2 linked regions of the Candidatus Kuenenia stuttgartiensis genome follow. Each later gene encodes a partner of the first gene's protein in a complex. Links are inferred from orthologs where the notes say so. Each region holds a gene or a part of one and is shown on either strand. Other genes may lie near its edges.

Region 1 (11,140 bases):
CAACGTTCTTTGCACCCTCAGTAATAAACGATTACCGCACTTCAAACACCCGCTTCCTTACGTAACGTATCCACCATATCAGTCTTTTCCCAGGTAAATGAATCCTCGGTACGGCCAAAATGTCCATGTCTGGCGGTAATCTTATAAATTGGCCTTCTCAGATTCAATCTCTTGATAATACCGCTGGGCGTCATATCAAAAACTTTTTCACAAATCTGAGTAAGCCTTTCATCCGGGAGTTTACCGGTACCTTCTGTAGTAATGTGAACAGACAATGGTTTTGCCACTCCAATAGCATACGCCACCTGCGCCTCACACCTGTCTGCCAATCCTGCTGCTACTAAATTTTTTGCGATATGTCTGGCTGCATAACAAGCGCTTCTGTCAACCTTTGTTGGATCTTTTCCGGAGAAAGCACCTCCGCCATGACGACCCCATCCGCCATACGTATCAACGATAATCTTCCTGCCGGTCAAACCGCAATCCCCCTGCGGACCGCCGATTACAAAACGCCCTGTAGGATTGATATGATAAATCGTTTTGCTGTCCAGCAAGTTTGCCGGTATCACCTGTTTGGCAACCTTCTCGATCATGTCCGTTTTAATAGTGTCATGTTTAACATCAGGGGCATGCTGTGTAGAAATAACAACGGTATGTACTCTGATAGGTTTAAGGCCTTCATATTCAACCGTAATCTGGGATTTAGCGTCAGGACGCAAATACTTTAATGTCCCGTTTTGCCTCAATTCGGCATGCTTTATGATTGCCCTGTGTGCCAGCATAATTGGAAGGGGCATTAATTCCGGCGTATCATTGCAAGCGTAGCCGAACATCATTCCCTGATCTCCAGCGCCTTCTTCTTTATGTAGTCCTTCACCGCTTACCCCCTGTGAAATATCCGGCGATTGTTTGCCAATGCTTGTAAGAACCGCGCAGGTATTATAGTCAAATCCCATAGACGCATCGCAATAGCCTATTTCTTTTATCGTATTCCTTACGATATCGGGTATATTTACATTCGCCTTAGTGGTGAATTCACCCGCAACAAAAGCAACCCCTGTTGTCACCAAAGTTTCACAAGCAACCCTGCTCATAGGGTCTTGTTCCAGCATAGCATCTAATACGCTATCGGATATCTGATCAGCTATTTTGTCAGGGTGTCCCATTGAAACAGATTCCGAAGTAAATAAATACCTTCCGCTCCTCATAACAATACAGTCCTCTCTTCCAAAAAATGTTCTCTCAATATATTCATATTACGATTTACAACGCCCTTTTGTTTTGTTACCGCTAATTGTGCCCTCCTGCCAATTTCCCTGGATTCTTCCGGATGCTCCAATAAATATGTTATCGCTTTTGACAAAGAATGTTCATCATCCACTATCAAAATCGCATCTGCCTTTTTTAACAGATCAACTTCCTCTTTAAAATTAAACGTATGAGGACCTACAATAACAGGTTTTGCCAAACCAGCAGGTTCTACCATATTTTGTCCGCCATGGGGAATCAAACTTCTTCCCACAAACACACAATAAGCAATGCTATAAATAGTAGACAACTCCCCTACCGTATCAACAACAATAATTGGATTCCCCTTATATCCTGCACCCTTCTTTCCCTTATCAAGCGATGACTTTTTTGCATAGTCAAACCCCAGAGAAGCTATCTGTTTTATAATATAGGGAACTCTTTCAATATGACGCGGCGCAATAATCAACCTTAATTTACCAAATTTTACACAAAGATTTTTAAACACCCTCAAAAGAATAATTTCTTCGCCTTCAAAAGTGCTGCCACAGACGATCACCTCTTCATCCGCTTCAATTTCAAACAATTCCAGCAAACGTTCTCTTGTGTTTGCGGGAATATCGGTGACAATATTATCGTATTTCATGTTACCGGTGATCTTTATTTGAGTCTCCGATATGCCCAGCTCTTTAAGGCGGAAGGCGTCAGCCTGCGTTCTCGCACAAAAAAGGTTTTCTTTTCTAAGCAAACTTTTTGAAAACATGCACGAAATCCGGCAAAACAACCGGTACCACTTCGCTGATTTAGCAGATATTCTTGCATTTACCAAAACAACGGGAATTTGTTTTTTTGCAGCGGCAGTTATAAAATTCGGCCATATTTCCAGTTCTATTAATAGTATTAATTGCGGCTTTATTCTGTTGAATGCTTTATTGACCACCCAGCTCAAATCAAGCGGAAAATAAAAAATCCTCTTTCCTTCAAAATATTTTTTTGCAACAGAAAACCCCGTATTTGTATTAACAGACAACGCTATTTCAAACCCGTCGAACTCTTTTTCTATGGACTTTATAAGAGTCTTTGCGGCTAGAACCTCTCCAACCGAAGCGCAATGAATCCATATACAAGGTTTTTTGCCGGCTTTTGCCGGAATAAAGCCAAAACGTTGTAATAAACCAGTGCGGAACCGCTTATTTATTAAAATTTTCAGGAGAAAATAGGGAAAACCAAAGGTAAGTGCTATTATATAAAAAGCATCAAAAATTGTAGGCATGCAAATAGGAAAGGATTTTATAATAAATACACAGCGCTGCTTCTAACCGGTTCATTAATACAATGATAACGCATCTAAATTATCATGCCCTGCCGCAACACTGTTTAAATTTTTTGCCACTGCCACATATGCAAGGCTGGTTTCTCCCGACTTTAACACCGACTTTTATCGGTTCCACTTTTCTTTCCACCCGTTCTTCCGCTCTTGCATTATTTTCCCGAACAGGAGCAGTTATTGGGTCTGGAGGTCCCTGTATTCTTTCCCGTCCGGAAACTTCCTTATGTATGTATGTTTCCGGACGCAATACTTCCTTTATCTCCGATTCCTCTACCTTCTGCAGTTTAAAAATAAGACTTGTCACTTCATCTTTTATGGACATATTCATATTTTCAAACATGCCAAGCGCTTCCCGCTTATATTCTATCCTTGGATCAATCTGGGCATATCCCCTTAATCCTATGCCGGACCGCAAGTGATCCATTGCATATAAATGGTCTTTCCACTTTGTATCAATCTTCTCCAACAAAAGGATTTGCGCTATTTTTTCCATTCCGAATTTGCCAATAGCATTTTCCTTTTCCTTGTAAGCATCAAATGCCTTTTGCGTCAGGAACTCCTCAATATTCTGGCGGGTCTTCTCCCCAACTTCATTTAGATCAACCGGTATGCCGAATTTTTGCTCAAACCATCCAGCCAAATCAAAATATTCTTCAGGGTAGTCATCATCATCCTCATAGTTTTTTTCACTCCCGATGCTTTTTGTTTCAAATGCATGGCCTACCATCTCGCAAATGCTGTCTTCTATCATTTGTGTGATATAATCGTATAAGTATTTTCCCTCAAGCACATTTTGTCTAAGACTGTATATTGTTTTTCGCTGATGGTCCATTACTTCATCATAATCAAGCAAGTGTTTACGTATTTCAAAATTATGCGCTTCTACTTTTTTCTGCGCCCTTTCAATAGATTTAGAGACCATCGAGTGTTCGATAGCCATGCCTTCTTCCATGCCAAATGTTTTTAGCAGAGAACTCACACGTTCGGAAGCAAAAATGCGCATTAAATCATCCTGCAATGAGACGTAAAAGCGTGATGATCCCGGATCGCCCTGCCTGCCTGCACGTCCGCGAAGCTGATTATCAATACGCCTCGCTTCATGCCTTTCAGTGCCTATGATATGAAGTCCACCCAGGGAAGCGACGCCTTCTTCTAAAACAATATCAGTACCCCTGCCTGCCATATTCGTAGCAATGGTAACATTGCCCCGCTGCCCTGCCTTTGCAATTATCTGAGCTTCCCGCTCATGATGTTTTGCATTCAGCACCTCGTGTTCGATACCTTCCCTTCGGAGCTTCTCGCTTATAAATTCTGATTTTTCAATAGACACTGTCCCGACCAATACCGGCCTTTCCTGTTTATGCACTTCGACAATTTCCCGGACAATAGCATCGTATTTTTCTTTTTCCGTTCTATAAACCCTGTCCGGGAAAATCTTACGTTGCAAAGGCTTATTCGTGGGGATAGTGACCACTTCCAGTTTGTAAATCTTATCAAATTCCGCAGCCTCTGTTAAAGCAGTACCTGTCATTCCGGAAAGTTTATCATATAATCTATAGAAATTCTGAAGGGTTATGGTGGCAAGTGTTTGATTTTCTTCCTTAATACGCTGATGTTCTTTCGCTTGTATCGCCTGATGCAATCCGTCACTCCATTGTCTTCCTTCCATCAATCTTCCGGTAAATTCGTCAACAATAATAACCTCACCATTTTTTACGATATAATCTGTTTCATTTCTGAACAGGTAATGGGCGCGCAACGCTTGTTCAATATAATGAGGCCATTCCATGTTTGTGCCTGTATAAAGACTTTCCACATTTAAAAACTTTTCAACCTCTTCAATGCCTTCCTCGGTAAGATGCGCCATGCGTTCTTTTTCTTTTATTTCGAAATGCTCTCCCCGTTTTAATCTCCTTGCTATTTTATCTGCTACATAATATTTCTCCGTAGATTCTTCCGCAGGCCCGGAAATGATTAAAGGTGTACGTGCTTCATCAATAAGAATACTGTCCACCTCATCAACAATAGCAAAATTTAAACCACAGCTAACTTGTACCTGCTCCTCCAGTCTCACTTTCATATTATCGCGAAGATAATCAAAACCAAATTCATTGTTTGTACCATAGGTTATATCGCATAAATATGCCTCTTTTTTTTCATCATAGGCCTGATGTGACTGAATAGCCCCTGCCTTTAATCCCAGAAATTCATATAATGGAGACATCCAGTCTCTGTCACGCTTTGCCAAATAATCATTGACCGTCACTACATGGACGCCTTTTCCCGATAAAGCATTTAGATATGCAGGCAGAGTCGCGACAAGCGTTTTACCTTCTCCAGTGGTCATTTCAGCAATTTTACCATGATGCAACACAATGCCACCTATAAGCTGAACATCAAAATGCCTCATCGTCTTGTCCGGACTATCCGCATTTGGAACCACAAGAATCCTTCTGCTTGCTTCTCTTACCGTGGCAAATGCTTCCGACAAAATATTATCCATCGTTTCGCCTTTTGACAATCTTTCCTTATATTCATCTGTTTTTTGACGTAATTCGGAATCAGTCAAAGACTTCATTTTTGGTTCAAGGGAATTTATTTGCTTTACAATTGGGTATATCTTTTTTAATACCCGATCGTTCGATGTCCCGAATAATTTTGTTATCATAATTTCAAAATAATGCTAAAAAAGAATTTTTATAATTAAACAACGACAGATTTCACCTGTAATTGTTATTTCGCCCCCCCTCGCTTTTATCATTTCAGGAAAAGAAATAGCAAGAAATCTTCCGCTCAGGGCAGACGGCGGGGAAATCCTTGTTCCAAATCTTAAGATTTCCCTCTCTGTCAGGAACGACTGCCGAAGGGGTATTTTCGCGCTCCTTAGTAACCAAAGGTAACAGGCATTTCATTTTAAGCGAAGATGAATGTTTATGTCAAGGCATTGTTAACAAGGCACTCAAAAAAAAAGGCTGTGGACTTCATTATCATCCGCCAGCCTTCTTCTTTTGCCCTGAAATGTGCAGCCTTTTAAATCATGTTGAAAAAAATAATAAAATATATCAGAAAAGCCCTTTTACTTTTCCGGTTTCCACATCAACATCAACGCGGCGATACGCCGGATCGGAACATGTTCCCGGCATCAGTTTAATATTCCCCGCAATGGGCACCACAAACCCCGCACCCTTAAATGTCAGAATATCCCGGATACTCAGCCTCCAGTTCTTTGGCGCTCCCTTTATATTGGGATTATCCGTGAGTGAAAGATGCGTCTTCACCATGCATGTTCCAAGCTTTGAAGTTTCAGGATCAGCTTCCATGGCCTTTACTTTTGCTAAAGCGTCCGGACTGTAATCCACGCCGTCCGCACCATACACCTGCTCCGCAATTAACTCTATACGCGTTCTTAGCGGCGTGCTGAGTTCATACAGAAATTTAAAGTCATTTGGCTCATTGCAGGCATCAATTACTGCATCAGCAAGTTCCACCGCACCATCTCCCCCCTTTAGCCAATGCTTTGACAACGCAACGCGTGCCCCTGCCCGCTCCGCAAGCCTCCTTACAGCATTAATCTCCGGCTCTGTGTCCGTATAAAATGCATTAATACACACTACCGGATTAATCCCCGCCTTTTTCACAACATTAATAAGATGGGTCAGGTTTTCCGTCCCTTTTTCCACCCACCCGACATTCTCCTCCTTATAGCACGGATCAAGCGGATGTCCCGGCACCGGCACAGGCGCACCCCCATGACACTTGAGCGCCCTCACAGTAGCAACCAATACAGCAGCATTCGGTTTGCTGCCAGAAAAACGGCACTTCAGATTCCAGAATTTCTCAAATCCGATGTCCGCGCCAAATCCTGATTCGGTAACCACGTAATCCCCTAGTTTCAAAGCAATCCTATCCGCCACAATTGAAGACTGCCCGATAGCAATATTGGCAAAAGGACCAGCATGCACAAAGACCGGCTGACCTTCAATAGTTTGCATCAGGTTCGGATTGAGAGCCTCCACCATCCATGCCGTCATTGCGCCGTCTACTTCCAGATCAGCCGTTGTTACAGGCTTTCCTGATTTGTCATACGCCACTACGATCTTTCCCATGCGTTCACGCATGTCTTTCAGGTCTTTGGCAACAGAGAGAATTGCCATGATTTCTGAAGAAACTGCTATGGCAAATCCGGACTCCATCATGAACCCGTCCATCTTGCCCCCCAATCCAATCACAATCTGGCGAAGCGACTGGGCGCAAAAGTCTATGATCCATTTCATTTCAACCCTGTGGGGGTCAATATTCAACCGCCTCAGGTTTTTTTTGGCAAGTGTCGCATCGTCATAATTAAATTCGTGCTGCATTCTTGAGGTAAGCGCCACCATCGCCAAATTATGCGCATTCATTATCGCGTTAATATCACCGGTAAGCCCCAAAGAAAATGGCGTGAGGGGGATGCACTGCGAAAGACCTCCTCCGGCTGCCGACCCTTTTATGTTCATCGTAGGGCCGCCGGACGGCTGCCGTATTGTACCTATAACGTTCTTGCCTCTTTTCCCTAGTCCCTGCACCAACCCTATCGTGGTTGTTGATTTGCCTTCACCAAGTGGCGTAGGAGTTATGGCGGTTACATCGACAAATTTGCCGTCAGGTTTGCCTTCATATCGCTTCAATATTTTCTTGTAATCAACCTTGGCTACATAGTGCCCATGAGGAAGCAGCTCTTCTTTCGCAAGACCTAATTTATCCGCTAACTCATATACAGTCTTCATCCCCTTTTCTGCTTCTTCCGCTATCTGCCAATCCGCAAATTTGGTAGGATCTAATGACATAATATTAACGCCTCCTTTTAATGTAAATTTTACATTTGTAATAAATTAAAAAAGTATTTTTGCTATCTAAGATACATACCTAAGTGTCTCTCTTATCACTCACTATCGTGGTATTATGGTCTCTGCGGCATATAAATCGCTCGATTATACTTGTAAAACTGTTAAGGTCAAGAAAAATGATTCCCTAATCAATACCCTCCTGCGAATTTTGTTTACAAAAAAGTCAATAACTGTAAAATACCCCCCCCCTATAACACGTATGAAGTGTTAACGGAGCATATCGGCCACTCTTGAAGTGTTAATGGAGCATATCGGCCACTCTTAATGGCAAATATATCCCATTTTATAAAAAATGACCAATTATATGCTTACTTTATAAATGTATGCAAGATTTTTCATTTTAACCTCTTTTGTATACCTATGCCATATAGTGTTATTTTATAAGTAGTTGTATTAATTTTTTTGCAAAAATAAGTTTAATAATAATAAATTATTCATATATAATGATATATTATTGCAAAGGCACTCTCTTTGCTCGCTTATTATTTTCACGGAACTAAGAAGTGTTGTTTGGGTCTTTCGTCTATTTCGTACGTAGTATTGTGTGTTTTATGTAAAAATCTTTTAATAGTAAAAAAGAGGAAGAGGAAAGGAGGGATATTTTACAACAATCTTACGTTTCGTTAGAATTGGTTTTTAACAATCTTACAAGAATAGGAGAAAAGTAATTATGATACATAAAAAGTTTTCTTTTATGCTTCCACTGCTTGCTGCAGGAATTTTTTTAGCAAGTCAAACTACTTTTGCACAGGATTTTGACAGAGAAGCATTAAAGGCAGAGTTAAAAGAGGAAATATTAGCAGAGGTAAACGAAACCGTGTGGGATTCACCCTTATTAGGTGGCCTAAAAAACGTTTCTTTGAGCGGATTTTTGGATGTGAATTATTTTTACAGTTTCAAGAAACATAGCAATTCTCCTCAACAGGATGAACTTGCGAGTGGCTTGAACTTTATTGGTGAAAACGAAAATAATTCATTAACCTTCGAGAGCTTTACCCTTTTCTTAGATAAGGAAGCCACTGAAGAACACCCTATAGGCTGGCAGTTACATACCTATTTTGGTGAAAAGGCGAAAAGAATTACTTTCTTGGGAGAAGCAACTCCCCGGGGTACGAATGATCCCGACAGAGACGATATTTTTACCGTAGCCACAGCAAATATTTCATGGATTGCGCCAATAGGTAAAGGATTAACCATTACCGCAGGTAAGATGTATACATGGATTGGATTAGAGCTGGTTGAAAACATAGGGAACCCTAATTATCAGCACGGCACGCTTTATAACAATGCAATCCCTTTTACCCACACCGGAATTAAGGCAGGATATGATTTAACGGACAATGTTTATGCCGCACTTTATTTGGTGAACGGATGGGACTCTTTCATCGATAACAACTCCGCAAAGTCTCTCGGATGGTACATTTCTTATACTTCACCATCAGAAAAGACCTTTGTTTCCTTAGCAGGTATTCACGGCGCTGAAGGTTGGGATCAGGAAAAGGGGCCGATTGCGAGCGATGCTCAACGAAGCAGTTCTACCGGTGGTTTAACTCAAATGTTTGACCTGGTAGCATCATACCAGTTAACAAACAAGTTGAAGTTAATGTTCAATGGAGATTGGGGTGTTGCAGAAGATGCCGCAATGGATATTTCCAGCGGTATGGCCACTGGTACTACCGGCCATTGGTGGGGCGTTGCCGGATATAGTTTATATGATTTTACCGACTGGTTCCAGGGTGTTGTTCGATACGAATACCTCGACGATACCGATGGTGTAAGATGGTTTGATACTTCAGTATGGGACGTAACCGTCACTGCAAACATAAAGGTGAGAGAAAATCTCTTATTCAGGCCTGAATTCAGGTATATTAATTTTGCCGGTGATGACAGCGCTGACGAAGAGGTAATTGTAGGGGCAGGCGTAGAATACTTATTCTAGGTTTAAAAACAAAGGAATTCAATTATTGCTAATGATAAATGAAAATCCCCCTGAACATAAGGTTCAGGGGGATTTTTCTTTTGCTGGTATTTCGTTTTTACATAAAACGAAAATTCCTCTATTATTTAATTGATTCCGTTAAATAACCTGTACGCTTCTTTCCCCCTCAGTTACCTCGCCAATAACCGATACTGATTCACCGGCAGCGTTTAGGTCATTCATTATTTTTTTCACATCCAACGCAGAAACAATCAGCGCCATACCTATCCCCATATTAAAAACACGAAACATTTCCCGCTCATTAATATTGCCGATATCCTGCATTATTTTAAATATTGCCGGAATGTCCCACCTGGTTTTGTCTATTTTCACCGAGCACCCTTCCGGCAGGATTCTCGGTATATTTTCCAGCAAACCGCCGCCGGTGATATGCGCCATCCCCTTAATAACAGTTTTATTTTTATATTTATTTAATATTTTGAGAATTGCTTTTACGTAAATCCTGGTAGGCTTAAGAATCTCCTCTCCCAGGGTTGTTTTCAACCCATATTTCCGTAAACTCCGGGAAGGCTTCATTCCCGCTTCCTCAAAAAAAATCTTTCGAACAAGTGAATACCCGTTGCTGTGAATGCCGTTGGAACCTAACCCCAATACAACGTCTCCCGGTGTAATGTTTTTACCATTAATAATCTCGTCTTTTTCTACCACCCCCACAACAAAACCAGCGATGTCATATTCTCCTTTTTGGTAAAATCCCGGCATTTCAGGTGTTTCACCTCCAATGAGTGAACAACCGGCCTGGCGGCACCCTTCAACGATACCATCTATAACTTCATGAAGAACTTCAGGTATGATTTTGCTGCTTGCAAGGTAATCCAGAAAAAACAAAGGCTCGGCACCCAACACTACAACATCGTTCACACACATGGCCACTAAATCAATGCCAATGGTGTCATGCTTATTCATCATAAAGGCTATTTTTAATTTTGTGCCCACGCCATCGGAGGAAGAAACAAGAACGGGCTGTCGATATTTTTTCAGCCTTGAATTTAATGCAAACAACCCGCCAAATCCCCCTGGGTTCTCAATTACCCTGCCGTCAAATGTTGTTTGCATTTTCGAATAGATATTCGACGTAAAACAACCTTTCGTATCAATATCAACACCGGCATCTTTATATGAAACACTCTTTTTTGTTTTTTCTTTCATAATTTTTTCTTTCCCTGTTTCCTCTTCCATGAAGGTTTCAAGGCGGATGGCTTACCTTTACAATAACCAAGAAACATGCCGTACACATACGCAAATTCCCGAAAAATAGGCAGGATTGCCAGTAGCGGCAATGTTTTTGCCAAACCGGTATCCCCCGTTCTTATCATAACGATTGCGCCTATCGGGACATATACTAATGTTAATGCACTCAATAATGTTCCAAAAAATAATCCGGGTACAAAGTATACCCTCATTCCGCAGGGTATCGTTGCCAAAAACACAACCAGGCTCACAAAAAGTGCCATAAATACGGTGGGACGTATCCATAATTTCAGTCTGAAAGGCATATGCTGACGGAATTTCAATCCCATCGCATATCCCCAGTAAAACTTCCTCCTCCATATGCCTTCCCATGTATCAGGATATTGTGTATATACAACATTCTCCGGATCATAAATGACCTTGCCGGTTTTATCCAGTTTCCATCCTAATTCGGAATCTTCGCTCCACCATGCGCTTTCATTAAAC
Region 2 (13,322 bases), 370 kb from region 1 along the record:
GCATATGCTCTTAGGGAACCCTCTATAGCCTTTAAAAACAGGTACCGCATCTTTACTTATAATGAATTTCTCTATTTCTTCATTTAAATAATCTGTTGTTATACCTATTTTAGTGAGTTCTCTCGCCAGTCTTAGCGCTTCTGCCGTTATCTTTCCAGCACTTCGCATTATTTCTATTTCACGTGGAGATTTGCGCACTATCACCTTTGTTACCCGGCCATTGTCTTTTTTTGCTTCTTGCACTCTTGATTTATGATATCAGCGATAGTCTTTGAGATCACTTCTATTCTCAAGTCACTAATTATTTCCCTTAATATCTTATTTTTCTTATAATATTCAACTAGGTCTGCCGTTTGTTCACGATAAACTTTAAGTCTTTCTATAATTGTTTCTGGTTTATCATCGGCCCTTTGAAGTAATTTCCCGCCACACTTATCACAAATACCATTTTTTAGCGGTGGCACTAATTTTATGTGATAATTCGCACCGCACACACTACAAATCATCCTACCAGACAATCTATCAATAACCGTCTGCTCAGAGACAATAAAATAAAAAACAATGTCAAGACTATCTCCAAGTGTTTTTAACATTTCGTCAAGCACTTTTGCTTGAGAAAGTGTCCTTGGAAAACCATCCAAAACAAAACCATTTTCACAATCATGCTTTAAAATTCTATCTACAACAATTCCCACAACAACTTGATCTGGTACTAATATGCCTTTCTCTATATAAAAACGAGCCTTAGCACCTGTCTCAGTTCCGGCCTCAATAGCTTCGCGTAATAAATTCCCTGAAGAAATATGAGGAATATTCTCAATCTTACTAATTGTTTCCGCTTGAGTTCCTTTACCTGCACCTGGAGGACCTAAAAATACGATCCTCATCCCATCCTACCTCTAATTCGTGTACCACCGCTAAGAAAGCCACTATATTGCCTCATTATCATATGCGATTCGATTCTTTGCACCATATCCAATGCAACACCAACAATTATCAGTAATCCAGTGCCTCCATAAAATCCAGCAATAGCCCTGTTAAGTTCAAAGCCTCCTGCTACCAACTTCGGAAGAATAGCAATTAAAGATAAAAAGGCAGCACCTGCAAGTGTTATCTTGCCCATAATACTCTCAAGATATTCTGCAGTTCTATGCCCCGGTCTAATCCCGGGAATAAAGCTGCCATAATCTTTCATATTATTGGACATTTCTCTTGGGTTAAATTGGATAGCCGTCCAAAAATAACAAAAAAAAGTAATTAGTAAAATATACAACATAACGTATAAAACACCTTCTTGCAAAATACCCGATAAGCGCGAGGTTATCCAATAACCAACGCTCCCGGGTTCAAACCGTATCTGTATACCTTGCATGATTGCAGCAGGGAAAATCAACAATGATTGCGCAAATATTATTGGCATCACGCCAGCTTGATTCACTCTTAGCGGTAAGAAGTGTCTTTGTCCACCGTACACCCTCCTACCACGCGTATGCTTAGCTTGTTGTATAGGAATACGCCTTTGCCCTTGCGTTATATAGACAACACCACCTACAATGGCGAAAAACATACCCAACAATATTAAAAGTTTAACGATTCCAATCTGATGTTCTGCCGGAGCTACAGAAAATGTAAAGTTCTGTACTATTTGGTTAAAAGCCCAAGGCAGGCGCTCAATAATCCCAACCATAATAACTATCGATATACCACTACCGATCCCGTGCTCTTCTATCTGCTCCCCGATCCACATCAAGATCATAGTGCCAGTTGTTAGTAAAATTGCCGCCATTAACTGAAAACTAACGCCCTGTAAATATACTGGTATAACTGGAACTCCATTAAACTCGACAGTGTAAAGTGTTCTCGTCATCACAAAAGCTTGGAAAAGACACAAACCTACGGTTGCAATCCGTGTATATTGATTAATTTTCTTCCTGCCTACCTCACCCTCTTTCTGTAGCCGTTCTAAATAAGGAACCACACCAACTAACAACTGAAAGATGATAGAGGCACTGATGTAAGGCATCACTCCTAGTCCAAAAATAGCACCGGAAGACATGGCACCGCCTGCAAACATGTCTACCATTCCTAATAATTGCCCAATTCCGGACTGTGAAAACTGATTAAAATACGATTTTAATACAGTAGTATCGATACCGGGTATGGGTAAATAAACACCTACCCGACACAATGCTATTAAACCAAGTGTGATTAGAACTTTTTTACGTAACTCAGGTATGCGAAAAACATTTCCAAATTGTTCAATCATGAAATTATTTTAGCCTCTCCGCCTGCCGCTTTAATCTTTTTCATTGCGACTTTGCTAAATTTGTGCGCTTCAACTGTAATTGAATTTTTTAACTCGCCCTCACCCAACACCTTCACTCCTACACCTATTTTTTTAATTATCCCAGATTCCTTCAGTATAGCAATCGTTACTATATCACCACTGCCAAAATGTGCAATGTCCTTTAAATTTACAATGTTATATTCTTTTTTAAATATGTTGTTGAAACCACGTTTTGGTAATCGGCGGAAAAGAGGTGTTTGTCCACCCTCAAACAATTTTTTCATGCTGAAGCCAGATCTCGAAGAAGCTCCTTTTGCTCCACGACCTGCAGTTTTTCCCCAACCGGACCCAATTCCTCGCCCTACCCTTTTCTTACGTTTCCTCTTTATTGGAACCGCATTTAAATCAAAAAGATTCATTCTATCCTTACTCCCCGTAGTTCTTCAACTTCTTCTTTTGTTTTTAGGGATCTCAAACCGTTTAATGTAGCCTTAACGACATTAAGTGGATTCCTTTTGCCATAACATTTAGTCAAGATATTTCTTACTCCCACATATTCCAGAACTGCTCTTGCAGGCGCACCAGCTTTAATACCTGTACCTGGTGAAGCGGGCTTCATGAATACTCTGGCAGCCTTGTAACGTCCCATTATCTCGTGTGGTATCGTGTCGCCCTTTAAATTTATTTTAAATAGCTGTTTTTTCGCTTCCTTGACGGCCTTATTTACCGCGTTTGGTACCTCACGCGCTTTTCCAAAGCCGATACCGACACTCCCCGCCTTATTTCCAACAACAACAAGAGAACTAAAGCTCATCGACTTTCCACCCTTGGTTACAGTCGTACATCGGTTAATTTTTACAACTGTTTCTTCTAGATTAATCGGTTGTTCTGGTTGCGCCAACTGTATCTCCTTGTTCGACTTATCAAATAATTAAAAATTTAAACTATTCTTTCTGGCACTTTCCGCTAAAGCCTTAACCCTTCCATGATAAGCATATCCACCTTTATCAAAAACTACTTTTGTAATACCTTTCTTTATAGCCTGTTCTGCCAGTTTTTCACCAACGATCTCCGCCGCCTTTATGTTGCCACCATATACGATACTTGCTCTAACATCTGGCGTTAAAGTAGAAATTGCAACTAGTGTCTTGCCCTCATTATCATCAATAATCTGACAATAAATATTCTTCAGACTTCGATAAACGCTCAAACGTGGTCTTTCGCAACTGCCTATCACTTTCTTTCTGATTCTTTTATGTCGCCCTGCTCTTTTTCTTCTTTTTTCTTTAATTGGATCCATAATCTATACCCTTAACCAAAACATTATCCACCGGAAGACATAGCCTTACCAGCCTTTCTTCTTATTACTTCTCCGGCATACTTCACACCCATGCCCTTATAAGGTTCAGAAGGCTTTTTAGCTTTTATCATTGCAGAAAACTGACCTACCAATTGTTTGTCAGTACCAGAAATCGTCAATTTAGCGGGGTTTGTTGGATTTTTAACCTCAACTTTAATATCTTTCGGTATCTCCATATGTACAGGATGAGAAAAACCCAGCGATAAAACTAACGTATTGCCTTGTATTTTAGCATTATATCCTAATCCCACAATCTCAATATCTTTAGAAAACCCACGCATAATACCTATCATCATATTTGCGAGCAATGCCCTAGTTAAACCGTGCAGTGCTTTAAATCGCTTTTCATCCGAGCTTCTCTTCACAATAATCTGTTGACTACCTAGTGCGTATTCAACATCAATGCTCGGATGAACGGTTAAATTTAAGGTACCCTTAAGCCCTTTTATCTCAATAGCTTTATTATTTATTGCAACTTTTACATCACTCGGAACCTTAACAGGTTGCTTCCCTATTCTTGACATCCTAACCCCTTAAATAAAAAAACCTATTAAGACACTGTACAAATAAGTTCACCGCCAATTTTTAACCTTCGACACTCCTTGTCGCACAATATCCCTTTCGACGTAGAATATATCGCAGACCCGAAACCTCCGCAAACCTTTTCTACATCTTTGGCACTTTTGTAAACCCTTCTGCTTGACTTACTCTCTCTTACGAGATTGTTAATAACCTTCTGCTTCAACGCTCCATATTTTAAATAAACCCTGATGATCCCTTGTTTATTATCAGGAATTTCTTTATATTCTTCAATATAACCCTCATTTTTCATAATCTTTAATATCTCCTGCTTAATTTTAGAAGCAGGAATATCAACGCAATCCCTACGAATCATATTAGCATTTCTTATTCGTGTAAGCATGTCTGAAATTGGATCTGTCATGCACATATTTTATCCCTTTTCAATAAATCAATTTTAATTTTACCAACTTGCTTTTTTAACACCAGGTATCTCACCTTTTAACGAGAGCATTCTAAAACAGATCCTGCATGTTTGAAATTTACGATAATAGGCTCGCCTTCTCCCGCATAATTTACACCTATTATATTTTCTAGTTTTGTATTTAGGATCCCTATTAGCTTTTTCTATTAAACACTTCCTTGCCATTTAAAACTCCTTATTCAGACCTAAAAGGCATTCCCAATGACTTTAGCAATTCATGAGAATATTCATCTGACTTGCCACTAATAACGAATGTAACATCCATGCCCTGTATAGTTGTAATTTTATCAATATTCACTTCAGGAAAAACTGTCTGTTCTGTGAGACCTAATGTGTAATTTCCTCTTCCATCAAAAGATTTCACAGATATTCCACGAAAATCTTTTATTCGTGGTAAAACGATGCTGATAAAACGATCAATAAATTCAAACATTCTTTTCCCACGTAGGGTAACTTTACAACCAATCGCCTGGCCTTCTCTTAATTTAAAACCAGCAACTGATTTTCTTGCGACAGTAACAGCCGGCTTTTGGCCACTTATTGTTGTCAGATGCCCTATAGCTTCTTCAAGAAAATTTTTATTGTCAATTGCCTTTCCAACACCCATATTGATTACAACTTTTTGTATTTTGGGTACTGAATATTTGTTTCTTAATGAAAACCTCTCTATTAAATGAGGAACGGTTTCTTCTTTATATTTTTTTAATAACCTTGCCATAATTAATCCTAAACTATCATTCATCCGATGATATTTCTACGTCACAATAAACACACGTACGCAATTTAGCGCCATTTTCCAAAACCTTCTTTTTTATTCGTACCCCTAATCCATTCCTTTTGCAACTTCTGTTCTGACAAACAGGCAAAACATTTGCAGCTGATATTGAAGTCTCTTTCTGAATCCTACCGCCTTGTGGATTTTTCTGGCTGGGCTTAACATGCTTATATATTACCTTTACCCCTTTTATTACCACACGATTTTTTTCTGGTAATATTTTCATTATTTTCCCAGTTTTTCCCGCCTCATTTCCAGCAACTACTGCCACTATATCATTCTTGCGAATATGCATATAACCACTGTTTTCCTTCTCTAAAACCTCATTCTCAACTAATTAAACTACTTCTGCAGCCAAGGAAATTATTTTCATAAAGTTTTTTTGCCTTAATTCTCTTGCCACTGCACCAAATATTCTAGTCCCTCTTGGGTTACCATCGTTGTCGATTATAACAATTGCGTTCTTATCAAATTTCAAATAGGACCCATCTTCCCGACGCACATTATTCCGTGTCCTAACAATAACGCCTTTGCAAACGTCGCCTTTTTTAACTACTCCTCCATGAATAGATTTTTTTACAGCTACTACGATTACATCGCCTACCGTTGCATATTTTCGCCGAGAACCACCGAGAACTTTTATACATTTTGCCTTTTTCGCCCCGCTGTTGTCCGCGACGTCTAAACTAGTTTGTTCCATTATCATCTAAACACACCCCAGCTAATGATCAATCTTTTGCCTTCTCAATAATACGAATAAATCTTGTAAATTTTGTTTTACTAATGGGTCGACATTCGGCTATCTCTACCTTGTCCCCAACATTTGCGCTTTTTTCTTCATCATGAGCTTTGTAAACAGTAGATTTTTTTATATACTTTCCATACTTGGGATGTTTTACAAGGCGCATTATCTCTACAGTTATTGTCTTATTCATTTTTGTCTTTATGACATTCCCAACATACTTTCTTCGCCTACTTCTTTTTTCAGTTGCAGTTTGCATTTTTATAACTACCCTCCTGAAACTAGATTTTTATTAATTCCTAAATCAATCTCCCGCAATACGGTTTTTAGTCGGGCAATTTTCTTTTTGATAAATTTCCGCTGTGCAGTATTACCCGTTTCCCCCGATTGCCATTGAAATTTGAGATTCAAAAGTTCTCTTCTTGTTGACTCTGCTTCTTCTGCAATTTCCAGGCGCGATTTAACTCTTATCTCAGTAATCTTCAAAACGCACGTCTCCTTCGCACTAGTCTGACTTTTACAGGCATTTTATGCGCTATTCTGCAAAAAGTTTCACGAGCTCCCTCTTCATTTACACCGCCGATCTCATACAAAATAGTTCCTGGCCTCACAACAGCAACCCAAAACTCCGGTTCCCCCTTGCCTTTACCCATACGAGTTTCAATTGGTGTTGACGTCACTGACTTATGAGGAAATATCCTTATCGTAAGCTTGCTTTCTTTTGGCATACTATGTGCTGCAGAAATTCTTCCTGCTTCAATTTGTTGAGCCGTGATCCATCCAGGCTCCAAAGCTTGTAAGCCAAATTCTCCAAAAGATACAGCGTTTCCTCGTGTGGCATTTCCTTTAATTTTTCCACGCTGCGATTTCCTGAACTTTACCCTCTTAGGCATTAACCTCATTTGCATCCTCCCCTTTTGAACTTGTAAGACCTTTATACAACCATACCTTAACGCCAATTACACCGTAAGTAGTTTTAGCTTCGGCAAAACCATAATCTATGTCCGCTCTGAGGGTGTGTAACGGAACACTTCCGTGAGTAATCTTCTCTGTCCTCGCAATCTCTGCGCCACCTAACCTTCCCGAAACCTGAATTCTCATACCTTTAACACCTGCATTAAGTGATGCCTCCATCGCTTTTTTCATAGCCCTTCGAAAAGAAGCGCGTCTTTCCAATTGCTCTGCCACATTTTCGCTTACTAGCTGCGCATAAGTTTCGGGTTTATTTATTTCTTTTATCTTTACAACAACAACACGTCCAATATATTTCTGTAATTCATCTTTAAGCTTATCGACTTCCGCACCCTTCCTGCCAATTATTAGTCCAGGGCGCGCGGTATGAAGAGTTATCTTAGCCTCTTGCCGGGTTCTTTCTATTTCAACAAATGGTATTCCGCCAAAACCATAATTTTTTTTAATTAGCTTGCGTATCTTGAAATCCTCAACTAGCAAAGAACCAAAAGATTTCTTGTCAGCATACCAGACAGATTTCCACCCTTGCGTTATTCCCAGCCGAAAACCAATTGGACAAACCTTCTGTCCCATTTCTTCTCCTTATCTTTTTATCTTTTAGCCTTTTCAGCCAAAACGACTGTAATATGACTTGTACGTTTTAAAATTCTCGAGGACATCCCTCGAGGTCTTGGACGAAACCACTTCCTGCTTGGACCACCATCAACTAAGGCATGTTTAACATACAACGCTTCAACATCCGCAGAGACATTCTCGTTTGCCGCAGCTAACGCAGCCCTGATGACTTTATCTATCATGTAAGATGCACGCTTATGCGTCAGTCTCAAAGTTCTCAAAGCGTCATTAACTGATTTTCCTCTAATAAGATCAATAACATAACGAGCCTTTCTCGGTGAGATTTTTGCGTACCTATGACATGATCTATAATCCATCAACCGTTACCTTTCGATACAAAATTTAATTTCTTGTAAAGCTTTATATCAACATTGGTTTATGCACTGCCTACTATTTCTTTTTGCCACTATGAGACCGAAAAGTTCTTGTAAGCGAAAACTCACCTAACTTATGCCCTACCATATCATCGGTAACAAATAGCTTATTAAATACTTTACCATTGTGAATCATAAAGGTGTGTGACACAAATTCAGGTATTATGGTGCAGCTTCTTGCCCAAGTACGTAAAGATTCATGCACACCTGATTCTTTTTGCTTCATTACTTTTTCTAACAACTTCTTATCAACATATGGTCCTTTTTTTATAGAGCGACTCATCAAATCTCCTAATATCTTTCAAAATTTACAAATTACCTCTAGCCCCAACTTTCCTTCTTCTAATTATAAATCTGCTACTTACAGCTCTCTTTTTCCTTGTTTTTCCACCCTTAGCAAGCAAGCCAGTCTTTGAGCAAGGGTGCCTACCACCCCCGCTTCTTCCTTCACCACCTCCCATCGGATGTGCTACGGGATTTTTTGCAACTCCTCTTACGTGAGGCCTTCTCCCTTTCCATCTATTTCTACCTGCTTTTCCTAAACGTATATTACTATGATCAGTATTACCCAGTTGTCCAATTGTGGCCCTGCAACTACCGTGAACTTTCCGGACTTCACCAGAGGGGAGTGTTATGTGAGCATATCCACCTTCTTTTGCCAGCAATCTTGCAACACTACCTGCAGACCGAACTATCTTACCTCCTTGCCCAGCACGCAACTCAATATTGTGCAGATCCATACCCAAAGGTATATTGTTAAGTGGCATAGTATTGCCAATGTCAGGATCTACCTTTTCACCCGATTTCACAAACTGACCGACCTTCAATTTCTCTGGAGCCAAAATGTATCTTTTTTCTCCATCGACATAATTAAGTAAAGCAATACGAGCGGATCTATTAGGATCATACTCAATACTGGCAACCTTTGCTGGAATACCATCCTTTCTCCGCTTAAAATCAATATTTCTATATTGTCTCCTACTGCCTCCACCAACATTCCCAGCCGTAATTTTCCCTTCAGAATTTCTACCACCGGTTTTTTTAAGAGGCCGAATCAAAGATCTTTCCGGCTTTGTTTTCGTTATTTCTGAAAAATCTGAAACACTGGCAAATCTTCTTCCCGGAGTTACGGGTTTGTAATATATAATACCCATAAGAACTTTTTACCTCAAAGTTAAAACTTTAATAGCCGAAATCAATTGTATGCCCTTCTTTTAAAGCTACAATAGCCTTTTTTAATTCTCTTGTTTTACCCATTATAAATTTAACCCTTCTTCTCTTGCTCTTTTTTATCAAGGTCCTCACACCGTTTACTTTAACACCAAAAATGCCCTCAATTGCATTTTTTATTTGAATTTTGTTCGCTTTTAAGTCTACATCGAAATGATAGGAATTCGTTTTCTCACCATCTGAAACGCTCTTTTCAGTTCTTAGCGGACCCTTAATAACATCGTATTTATCCATATAATTTGGTCCCCTACCTAACGCAAACTACTCAGTGCTTGTTTGGTTATTAATATTTTTTTTGGCTTAAGAATCTCATATGCATTTAAATCATGACACTCCATCATTCTTACATAAGGAATATTTCTCGAAGATTTCAAAAGAGATTCTGTGGCTTTTGATATTACAATCAAACTACTTATCCCCACCATTCCAAAAGATTTTAGTAACGAAACCATATGTTTTGTTTTCGGAGAAGCAAAATCTAATTTATCCACTACCACGACTTCGTTATCTTTGATCTTAGACGACAGTGCGGAAAAAAGAGCCCGCTTTTTTGCCATTTTCGGAATAGAATAAGAGTAATCCCTTGGTTTTGGCCCAAATGCAACACCGCCACCCCTCCAGATGGGAGACCTACTGCTTCCAGCCCTCGCCTTACCTGTGTGCTTTTGTGCCCACGGTTTTTTACCGCCCCCAGAAACCTCCGCCCTTGTTTTCGTCGAAACCGTCCCCTGTCTTTTATTTGCCTCATACATTTTTACCACATCCCTTAAAAGTTTATAGCGCACAGGAGAATCGGATATGCTGTCAGGAACCTGCATATTTTCTATCTTTTTTCCTTCATCATTGTATACTATTATTTCCATACTTCCTCTTACCCTAAAATTATACAATTTTTTTTATTATTAGATAACTACCTTTATACCCAGGAACAGCTCCCTTAACAAAAAGCATATTTTTTTCCTTATCAACTTTGACAACATCAAGATTCTTAATTGTAACACGCTCCCTACCAAGCTGTCCCGGCATCTTTTTCCCACGAATGACTCTTCCTGGATCGGTCCCAGCACCAACAGAGCCAACAGAACGATGCCTCGTAGACCCATGCGTTTGCGGACCTCCCTTCATACCCCACCTTTTCATAACACCGGCAAAGCCTTTTCCTTTTGATATACCTATAACATCAACCAATTTGACATCTTCGAATATATCCAATGTGACCGCCTGCCCAAGATGGATATCAGAAACAGTATCCAGTTTCACCTCTTTAACAAACCGGCCTGGAAGCAAAGACGCTTTAGCAGCATGTCCAATTTCTGGCCTCTTTGCTCTTTTTATTTTTTTATCTTTATACCCAAGCTGCACAGCAGAATACCCATCATTCCCCAACGTTTTTACTTGCAACACATTACAAGGCCCCGCCTTTATCAACGTGACAGGAACCAACGCCCCCTCACCAGTATAAATTTGGGTCATTCCTACCTTCTCACCTAATAAACTATTTAACATTTCAATCAAACCTTACGCTATTAAATTTCTATAAAAGTTATGCTTTTATCTTGATCTCTATACCAGCGGGCATGTTAATCCGATTCAACGCATCCATCGTTTTCGCCGTAGGCTCCAAAATATCAATCAACCTCTTATGAGTCCTTACCTCAAACTGCTCTCTAGACCTTTTATCAATATGCGGAGATCTTAGGACGGTGTATCTTTCTATGCGAGTCGGCAGGGGAACAGGACCAAACACTTTTGCACCAGTACGCTTTGCCGTTTCAACGATTTCCAGCGCCGATTGGTCTAATATTCTATAGTCATATGCTTCCATTCGTATTCTAATTTTCTGATCCAACACTTCTATGCTCCCAAAAAAGCCCAAACCTACAAAAAACTCAAGTTCACGAGGATATCATATATTTACAAAAAATCAACTTAATAATTATAATTTATTCAACAATTTTTGTAACGACACCTGCACCCACTGTCTTCCCACCTTCCCGAATTGCAAACCGCAGCCCCTCATCCATAGCTATCGGCGTTACCAATGCTACATTGATCTTCACGTTATCCCCAGGCATCACCATCTCCGCACCGCCTGTCAAAGTTACCACCCCGGTCACGTCAGTCGTCCTAAAATAAAACTGTGGTCTATATCCATTAAAAAAGGGAGTATGCCTTCCTCCCTCTTCCTTAGTCAATATATACACCTCCGCTTCGTATTTAGTATGCGGCGTTATACTGCCGGGTTTCGCTAACACCTGACCACGCTCCAGATCATTCTTCTCTACCCCCCGCAGCAACAATCCCAGGTTATCCCCTGCCTGCCCCTCATCCAACGTTTTATTAAACATTTCCACACCAGTAACCACAGACTTCTTTATATCCGGCTTAATCCCAACAACATCTACTTCATCTCCTACCTTCACTCTACCCTTCTCAACCCTGCCTGTTCCAACTGTACCACGCCCTTTTATGCTAAACACATCTTCCACGGACATCAAAAACGGCTTATCTATTTCCCTTATAGGATCGGGGAGGTAAGCATCCACCGCATCCATTAGTTTCAATATCGGTCCACAACTCGCACATTCCGCGCCTCCACATCCACACTGTGCCGCCTTCAGCGCAGAACCCTTCACTACAGGTATCTCATCCCCAGGAAAATCATATTTACTCAATAGCTCCCTTATTTCCATCTCTACAAGTTCCAACAGCTCCTGATCCTCTAACATATCCACCTTATTCAGGAACACCACAATCCTGGGAACTCCCACCTGCCTTGACAACAATATATGCTCGCGGGTCTGCGGCATCGGACCATCCGGCGCACTTACAACCAATATCGCTCCATCCATCTGCGCCGCACCTGTTATCATATTCTTTACATAATCTGCATGTCCAGGACAGTCCACATGCGCGTAATGCCTCTTCTTCGTCTCATACTCCACATGCGATATCGCTATCGTTATACCTCGTTCGCGCTCTTCAGGAGCCTTGTCAATTGAATCAAACGGCCTATCCTTCGCCAACCCCTGCTTCGACAATACATGCGTTATTACTGACGTCAGCGTTGTCTTACCATGATCCACATGCCCTATCGTACCTATGTTTAAATGCGGCTTAGTTCGCTGAAATACTTCTTTAGCCATTAATTTAAACCTCCAATATTTTGATTTATGAATACGTTATGTAACATTGCCAACAGATTTTGCAGGCGCCGGTCTGTACTCTAAAGGTTCCATAGTAAAAGTGCCTCTTCCTTGAGTAATGGAACGTAATGTCGTTGAATAACCAAACATTTCAGCAAGGGGGACTTCACCTTTAATAATCCTTATATTTCCCTTGGTTATCATTTCCAATATATTTGCTCTGCGACTATGAACTTCTCCTATCACATCACCCATGTATTGTTCCGGAACTGTTATTTCAATAGACATTATTGGTTCCAGCAATATGGAATTCGCCATTTCAACACCTTTTCTAAAAGCAATACATGCAGCAGTGTAAAAAGCTAGATCAGAAGAATCTACAGGATGCGTAGAACCATCTATCAACGTTACTTTGATATCAATCAATGGCGGACCGCCTGCAACACCAGTTACCGCAGTATCACGAATACCTTTTTCTACAGATCTCACATATTGCCTTGGGATTTTACCACCGACTATTGCATCAACAAAAGTTACCGGTTCATCACCTTCTTTAAATGGCTCCACAGTTATCCATACATGACCATATTGTCCATGTCCGCCAGTCTGTTGAACAAATTTTCCTTCCACCTCAACTTTTTTCCTAATCGTCTCACGATATGATACCTTTGGCGCACCAACATTTGCGTCCACATTATACTCGCTCAACATCCTGTTTTTAATTACTTCCAAATGCAACTCTCCCATTCCGGAAATAATCATTTGACCGGTTTCCTTGTCCAAGTGCATCCTGAAGGTAGGGTCTTCTTTCGCCAGCT

What was found.
Region 2: the proteins of secA (region 1) and secY are in contact, whole or in part, in a crystal structure (PDB 3DIN), measured with the Thermotoga maritima proteins. The link is inferred for Candidatus Kuenenia stuttgartiensis from one-to-one orthologs. Residues at the interface, in WP_004082002.1 of Thermotoga maritima: Glu261, Ala262, Arg263, Lys300, Ala301, Arg302, Thr303, Ile304, Ile305, Leu323, Tyr324, Asp325, Pro326, Val329, Ser330, Tyr333, Ile336, Lys340, Phe345, Val349, Glu363, Phe364, Tyr374, Ser375, Gly376, Gly377, Glu393, Ile395, Thr482, Ser483; in WP_004081795.1 of Thermotoga maritima: Glu108, Gly109, Glu110, Glu111, Ala236, Glu237, Arg238, Arg239, Ile240, Thr241, Ile242, Gln243, Tyr244, Ala245, Arg246, Arg247, Val248, Thr249, Gly250, Arg251, Arg252, Val253, Tyr254, Gly256, Ala257, Ser258, Thr259, Tyr260, Leu261, Pro262.

Annotation. Positions count from the first base shown.
Region 1 is NZ_LT934425.1:3,399,160-3,410,299, reverse strand. What follows is about bases 2,404-5,628. They hold secA (preprotein translocase subunit SecA), read right to left. Parts: upstream 5,247-5,628; coding sequence 2,604-5,246; downstream 2,404-2,603. Other genes in these bases: KSMBR1_RS15950 (3-deoxy-D-manno-octulosonic acid transferase), read right to left, coding at 2,404-2,521. Also shown: metK (methionine adenosyltransferase), read right to left, coding at 42-1,208; more of KSMBR1_RS15950, read right to left, coding at 1,205-2,403; KSMBR1_RS15940 (formate--tetrahydrofolate ligase), read right to left, coding at 5,641-7,404; KSMBR1_RS15935 (outer membrane beta-barrel protein), read left to right, coding at 8,135-9,403; purM (phosphoribosylformylglycinamidine cyclo-ligase), read right to left, coding at 9,542-10,612; KSMBR1_RS15925 (glycosyltransferase family 2 protein), read right to left, coding at 10,609-11,140. UniProt on the Escherichia coli protein: Required for protein export, interacts with the SecYEG preprotein conducting channel.
Region 2 is NZ_LT934425.1:3,020,353-3,033,674, reverse strand. Bases 76-3,074 are described here. They hold secY (preprotein translocase subunit SecY), read right to left. Parts: upstream 2,267-3,074; coding sequence 884-2,266; downstream 76-883. Other genes in these bases: rpsE (30S ribosomal protein S5), read right to left, coding at 2,703-3,074; rplO (50S ribosomal protein L15), read right to left, coding at 2,263-2,706; KSMBR1_RS14155 (adenylate kinase), read right to left, coding at 210-887; map (type I methionyl aminopeptidase), read right to left, coding at 76-204. In the rest of the region: more of map, read right to left, coding at 1-75; more of rpsE, read right to left, coding at 3,075-3,188; rplR (50S ribosomal protein L18), read right to left, coding at 3,219-3,587; rplF (50S ribosomal protein L6), read right to left, coding at 3,611-4,171; rpsH (30S ribosomal protein S8), read right to left, coding at 4,198-4,596; KSMBR1_RS14120 (type Z 30S ribosomal protein S14), read right to left, coding at 4,630-4,815; rplE (50S ribosomal protein L5), read right to left, coding at 4,826-5,368; rplX (50S ribosomal protein L24), read right to left, coding at 5,385-5,720; rplN (50S ribosomal protein L14), read right to left, coding at 5,763-6,131; rpsQ (30S ribosomal protein S17), read right to left, coding at 6,154-6,426; rpmC (50S ribosomal protein L29), read right to left, coding at 6,435-6,653; rplP (50S ribosomal protein L16), read right to left, coding at 6,650-7,069; rpsC (30S ribosomal protein S3), read right to left, coding at 7,053-7,712; rplV (50S ribosomal protein L22), read right to left, coding at 7,730-8,071; rpsS (30S ribosomal protein S19), read right to left, coding at 8,145-8,411; rplB (50S ribosomal protein L2), read right to left, coding at 8,437-9,282; and 6 more genes. UniProt on the Escherichia coli protein: The central subunit of the protein translocation channel SecYEG. Consists of two halves formed by TMs 1-5 and 6-10.